2 regions of the Nonomuraea sp. NPDC049504 genome follow, and region 2 is predicted to be linked to the other one. Evidence: riboswitches for the same ligand, from Rfam matches in the RefSeq annotation. Region 2 holds a riboswitch; the other holds the start of a gene.
What was found. Region 2 has a riboswitch for cyclic di-AMP ahead of AB0K28_RS16885 (CHAP domain-containing protein). Riboswitches for the same ligand answer to the same signal wherever they lie in the genome.
Positions count from the first base shown of each region.

Region 1 (3,203 bases), on a different contig from region 2:
CTCCGGATCCCGCACGCCGCGCGGCCGCTGTTATACAAGTAGCGAACATGTCATATGAGTTGGAGGTGAGCCGGGATGGGCTACGACGTGGTCCTGGTCGGCGGTGGCATCATGAGCGCCACCCTGGGCGTGCTGCTGCGCCGCGTGCAGCCGGACTGGTCGGTGCTCGTCCTGGAGCGGCTCGACGGCCCCGGCCTGGAGAGCTCGTCGGCCTGGAACAACGCCGGCACCGGGCACGCGGGACTGTGCGAGTTCAACTACACACCGCTCACCGGCGACGGCTCGATCGACGTGGGCGGGGCCATCGCGATCAACGAGCAGTTCCAGCTCTCCCGGCAGCTGTGGGCGAGCCTGGTCGAGGAGGGCACGCTGGGCGATCCTGCGGGGTTCATCCGGCCGGTGCCACACCTCTCCTTCGCCCGGGGCGCGGCCGGGGTCGAGCACCTGCGGCTGCGGCATGCGGCGCTGCGCGATCATCCGCTGTTCGAAGGGCTCGAATTCATCCGCGACCGGGCGGTGATGGCGGAGCTGCTGCCGCTCATGTTCGCCGGTCGGCCCGCCGGTGAGCAGGTGGCGCTGTGCCGTTCTCGCGGCGGCACCGACGTCGACTACGGCGTGCTGACCCGGCGGCTGTTCGCCGCGCTCGAACGTGACGGCGTCGAGGTGCGGACCGGGCACGAGGTGCGCGGGCTCTCCCGTGACCGCAGGTCGTGGCGGTTGCGCGTGTGCGACCTGGCGGGTGCCCGCGACTACGGGGTGCGCGGGTCGTTCGTGTTCCTGGGGGCGGGCGGGGGTACGCTGCCGCTGCTGCAGAGCGCCGGGGTGGCGGAGACGCGGGCGTACGGGGGGTTTCCGATCAGCGGGCGGTTCCTGCGTACGGACCGGGCCGAACTGGTGGCCGGGCACCGCGCCAAGGTCTACAGCCACGCCGAGCCGGGCGCGCCCGCCCTGTCGGTGCCGCATCTCGACACCCGGGTCGTGGACGGGCGGACGTACCTGATGTTCGGGCCCTTCGCCGCGTTCTCGCCGCGCTTCCTCAAACGCGGCAGGCTCACCGACCTGCCGGGATCCGTCACGCCCGGCAACGTCATGACGCTGCTCGGCGCCGCCCGCGCCGAGCCGGCCCTGCTGCGCTACCTGGTCGAGCAGCTCGTGCAGACGCGCGGCGACCGGCTGCGGGCGCTGCGCAGGTTCGTCCCCGAGGCGCGGGCGGAGGACTGGGAGCCGATCACCGCGGGCCAGCGGGTGCAGGTGGTCAAGCCGGTGAACGGGCGCGGGTCGATCGCCGGGTTCGGCACCGAGGTGGTGACGTCGGCCCACGGCGGGCTCGCCGCCCTGCTCGGGGCCTCACCCGGGGCGTCGGCGTCCGTGGCGATCATGCTGGACGTGCTCGGACGTGCCTTCCCCGGCCGGGTGGACGGCTGGCGGCCGGCGTTGCGCGAGCTCGTGCCGTCGTACGGCGCCGCGCCGCCGCCGGAGACCCTCTCGAGGACGGCCAGCACGCTCCGTCTGGAGTGAGTGCCGGAAAACTTTACCCATTTCCGAATCCGCGACGTACACGGGGATTTCGAACCGCTTACCAGGCCAGCGGAGTGAAAGTCCCTTTGGAGTACTTGCAGATACTTTTGCGAATTATGTACTTTTTGCGGGTCGAGGGACCACCGCAGCGCGTGACCTCGCATCTTTGACCGGACCGTACGCCGCCTCCGGCGTACGGCCGCCGAATCCGCGTCCCGCGGAACCGGGGACCCACTTTCCGGGGTGAATCGGACGCCCGCTCATGCGCGTCCGTAGGGCACTTCCAGTCCCGAACCCGTCAGCTAACCCGGTAGGCGGCATGGAAGCAAGGAGTCAACATCCGCATGGCCAAGCTTGCCGAGAACCGCAAGCGCCTCGGACTGGCGCTCGGCGGAGCCGTACTCGCCGCCGTCACCGCCGTCACCGGCACCGCACACGCCTCCACCACCGACCAGGTCGCCCCGCACGAGGCGGCCCAGCACAGCTCCGCCCTGACCTACGGCCTGGACATCTCCCACTACGAGCCGCTGTACGACTGGAGCTCCAGCTCGGCGCAGTTCGGCATCATCAAGGCCACCGAGGGGACCGACTTCGTCGACTCCTCCTTCGCCAGGCACTGGCGGGAGCTCGGCGAGAAGGGCATCGTGCGCGGCGCCTACCACTACGGCCACCCCGCCGACGACCCCATCGCCGACGCCAACCACTTCCTGGCCGCGGTGAACGCCCAGCCCGCCAAGGCCGGTGACCTGCTGGTCCTCGACCTGGAGACGACCGACGGCAAGTCCGTCGCCGAGGTCAACACCTGGGCCAAGGCGTGGCTGTCGTACGTGGAGAACCAGACCGGCACCAAGCCGCTCTTCTACAGCGGCTGGAACTTCGCCGACACCTACGGCCACGGCCTGGCGCAGTACCCGCTCTGGGTCGCCCACTACAGCCGGGCCAAGGGCGCGATCACGCCGCCGGCCGACTGGAAGTCGTGGGCGATCCACCAGTACACGGACGTCCCCATCGACCAGAACGTCTCGGCTCTGACGCCCGACCAGCTCCGCGCCCTGGGCCGCCAGTCCGTCTGACGTCTCGGGCGTGCTACCGGGCGGCGGCCCAGTCGCCGTAGCGAGCCTCGCCGAGCCGCGCCTCCCCCAGCGGCACGAGCGAGTGCTCGCCGAGCTCGCTCCCGAAGTAACGCGCGTGCGGGTCGGTGACCACCTCACGGGGGTCACCGAGCCCCGCCAGCGCCTGCCGGACGAACTCGTCCATCCTGACCCGTTCCGGCCCGGCGACCTCCAGCCGGCCGTTGAGCGGCGTACCCTCCGCGACCTCGCACAGCGCCGCCGCCACGTCGTCCCCGGCGATCGGCTGGAACAGCACCGGCGCGATGCGCACCACTCCCCCGTCGGCGGCCTCGTCCGCGATGCCCTTCACGAACTCGAAGAACTGGGTCGCGTGCACCAGCGAGTACGGGATCCCCGACTTCTCGATCAGCCGCTCCTGCGCGACCTTCGCCCGGAAATATCCGTTATCCGGCATGCGTTCGGTGCCCACGATGGACAACGCGACATGGTGCCCGACCCCCGCCTCAGACTCGGCGGCCAGCAGGTTGCCGGTGGAGGTCTCGAAGAACTCCAGGACGGCGGCCGGTTCGAACGACGGCGCGTTCGACACGTCGACCACCACCTGCGCCCCCT
Region 1 covers NZ_JBFAPT010000022.1:172,793-175,995, reverse strand. The annotation lists gene mqo (malate dehydrogenase (quinone)) at 76-1,518, shown strand; cyclic di-AMP (ydaO/yuaA leader) riboswitch at 1,709-1,850, shown strand; gene AB0K28_RS35615 (GH25 family lysozyme) at 1,863-2,591, shown strand; gene AB0K28_RS35610 (SDR family oxidoreductase) at 2,605-3,203, opposite strand, start outside.
Region 1: it holds a riboswitch for cyclic di-AMP, as region 2 does, so the genes downstream of both, AB0K28_RS35615 (GH25 family lysozyme) here and AB0K28_RS16885 (CHAP domain-containing protein) in region 2, are expected to answer to the same signal.

Region 2 (3,203 bases):
AGGACATCATCGCGAACTTCATTCTGCCCGAACCGATTCAGGAGCGCCCCACCGCCGCGGTCCTGTCCCTCGAATGGCCATGGAACCTCTACGATCTGGCCACTGAGACCCTCCAGCTGGAGTACGACGGTCGCCGATATTGGATCCTCGACGCCGACCTCCGCCCGGACAACAGCTCGACCACCGGCCCTGTCGTGTTCGAGGTTGCCACCGATCACTGGACCGTTCCGTACCAGCTTGACATCCAAGCAGGGAAACTCTTCTACCAATGCCTGTCGTCCAGCGAGCTGATCGTCCACGCCAGGAACTCGTCCCTGTCCTTGAGCCAATGGCTGAACACAGTGGGACTGACCGTACTGTTCCAAGGCGATCTCATGCTGCAACCGGATGGCGTTCTGCTGCGGATCGACCAGGACATCGAGCCCTACCCTCGGGAAAGGCTCATCGCCCTCGATTGGACGGGCACCGACCTCAGGGTGGAGTCGCAGGAGTCGGCGAAGCTACCCCACTCCATCCAGGCCAGGGCCATCCGGGACCTGCTCAGTGAGCGTCACTGGGATGTCGTGCTGGACGACGACGGTGCCGGCGAAGTCGCTGATGTCGTGGCCATGGCGCTCAACAGCGATCATCTTCTTGTCCGCCTTGTGCACTGCAAGTACGCGCGCACGGGAAAGGCTGCTGCACAAGTGAAGGACCTGTACGAGGTCTGCGGCCAGGCGATGAAGAGCGTCCGCTGGCGCGAGAACCCCACGCGGCTCTTCCAGCATTTGGCGCAGCGCGCGCGCAAGAAGTATGCGAGAACCGGCGTCTCACCCTGGGAAGCCGGCGACCTCGCCGCGTTGTACCGGCTGCGAGACCGGGCGAAGCTTCTTCGGTACACCTTCGAGATCGTCATCGTTCAGCCTGGGCTGTCGAAGGCGCAGGCATCCTTTGACCAGCTGGAGCAGCTGGCCGCCACCGAACTTCATGTCCGCCACACCGCCGACGCGTCACTCACCGTCCATTGCAGTGCATAAGGCTTGTTCACCCCGCTTGTCTACGTGTACAGGAAGGCGATCTTGCGTCTGCCTCCCGCGACGCCTCAAGTTGGTACGAGCGAGCCAGCTGGCTAGTCAGAAGGAGTTCGATGTCGGCCGCAGGCCACTTTGCGATGCCGCCCAGCCACGACGGCGACGCGGCGCGCTCTTGCTCGCTTGATGATCAGGGTCGCGCCGATCAGCATGGCGAGAGAGCCTGCCGGAACAGCCATCACGTCGATCAAAGTCATGCTGTCGGGCGAGGCCGAGGTCACGGATGCTGTGGCGGCTTTGGGAGGCCCTGCCTTGCCGAAGGCGGCCGGCTGCAGTGGAGGGGAACCTAACTCACCCTCGATGATGTAGACCTCTCTGCCGCCGTCTCCCATCTTTTCCCGCACTTTCTTCGGCAGTCCGTACCCGACGACCTTGTTCTGATCGCGCTCCTTGCGCTTGAGCCACACCCTGTCGACGTTGCCCTCGATCGTGGAGATCCTCTCACCGTCCACCCGCTCCACGATGCCCGCGTGATCGATGCCGCCGAGGTCCTTGGAGCCGCTCCAGTCGTAGAACACGATCGCACCCGGTTCAGGCCTGTTGCTCCATGCTCCCTGCGACTTGAACCACCTTGCGTGGTCCACCGTGTAGGCGAACTCGCCGACATACTTCTCGACGCCCGCCTGGTTGGCGGCCCAGGTGATGAACATGTCACACCAGGGAGCGGTCCTGAAGTAGGAGTCGCTGGAATCCACGTTGACGTAGTACCAGTCGCCGAACCTGGTGTAGCCGCTGCTCTGCTCCTGGTAGCCGAGATACTTCTGGGCAGCCTCAAGCAGGCCCTCGTCAATGGATGCCATAGGCCGGGGGAATAGCCCTTCTCCTCGACCGCCTACCGGGTTAGCTGACGGATTCGGGCCAGGAGACGCCCTACCGCCGCACCTGCGGCGGATTCACCCCGTACGTGGATCGCTCCACGCGGTTGGTTCCCCGGTTCCCGGACACGCCGGGATTGAGCGGCTGGCCGATCGACTTCGGGAGAAGCCAGGTCACCCGACCAGTACGATGCACTGTAGTAGATGGGTTGACCTGTTTGTGATGCTATGCGAAAAAGATCTACCCCGCGCGGGGAGTGCAGCTTGGGCCCTACCTTGCCCCGCCTATACGGAGGCTGCACGGCGCCGGCCGCTCACCGTGCCTCAGGCAGGCTTCACATGCAACGGGTGGTGCAGGAAGTCGTCCTGCACCACCCGTGTTCCCTTGACCATCGCACTGGCAAGGAGCTCTCTGTCGGCCTGCTTACAGGTCAGGCCTTGTACTCGGGGTACCCGTAGCCCACCACCTGCGACTTGGGCCGGATCCGCTGCTCGACCTTGCCGTTGCCGGTGTTGCCCTCGACCGTGGTGATCGTCCCGTTGCCGTTGTCCTGCTTGACCAGGCCCATGTGGTCGATGCCCGTAGTGCTCTTGCCGTTCCAGTCGTAGAAGACGACGGCGCCGGGCTTGGCGAGCGTGCCCCACTTCTTGTTGGCCTGGAACCACTTGGCCCAGGTGACGGTGTACGCATCCCAGCCCACGGTCGAACGGGCACCCGCCTTCTCGCCCACCCAGGAGACGAACATGGCGCACCACGGCGCGTTGGCGTAGGCCTGCACGCTGCCGCCGTCACGGGCGATGGTCTCCTTCGCCCGCTGGGAGGACATGTACCAGCTGTGGAACGGCGTTCCGCCACCCGCGGCGTTCTCTGCCACGCCGATCTGCGACTCAGCGATCTTCAGCACCGACTGCGCGGACGCCTGCGTCGCAGGCTTCTGGGCTTGGTGGTCGGCGGCGAAGGCTGGCGTGCCGGCGAGCATCGCGCCTGTAGCCACACTGGCCGCGGCGGCCAACCCGCCAAGGGTCGCGGGCTTCAGGGCATGGGCGAAGACGTTCTTACGCATGAGTGGAAATTGCTCCTTGCTTCCATGCCGCCTACCGGGTTAGCTGACGGGTTCGGGCGTGGAAGTGCCCTACGGAACGCTCCTGCGGAGCGCGCCGATTCACCCCAGGAACATGTGGGTCCCCGGCTCCGCGAGATCGCGAATTCGGCGGCCGCATCACACCCGCAGTCACGACGTTCATGCTGGTGAGAGGCGGTCTCGGCAATACAGAGACGTTCCGCGACAGGCAACGCTGCCAGGCGATACGCCGTGAG
Region 2 covers NZ_JBFAPT010000008.1:3,269-6,471, reverse strand. The annotation lists gene AB0K28_RS16890 (DEAD/DEAH box helicase family protein) at 1-1,016, shown strand, start outside; gene AB0K28_RS16885 (CHAP domain-containing protein) at 1,109-1,870, opposite strand; cyclic di-AMP (ydaO/yuaA leader) riboswitch at 1,884-2,039, opposite strand; gene AB0K28_RS16880 (CHAP domain-containing protein) at 2,317-2,949, opposite strand; cyclic di-AMP (ydaO/yuaA leader) riboswitch at 2,963-3,109, opposite strand.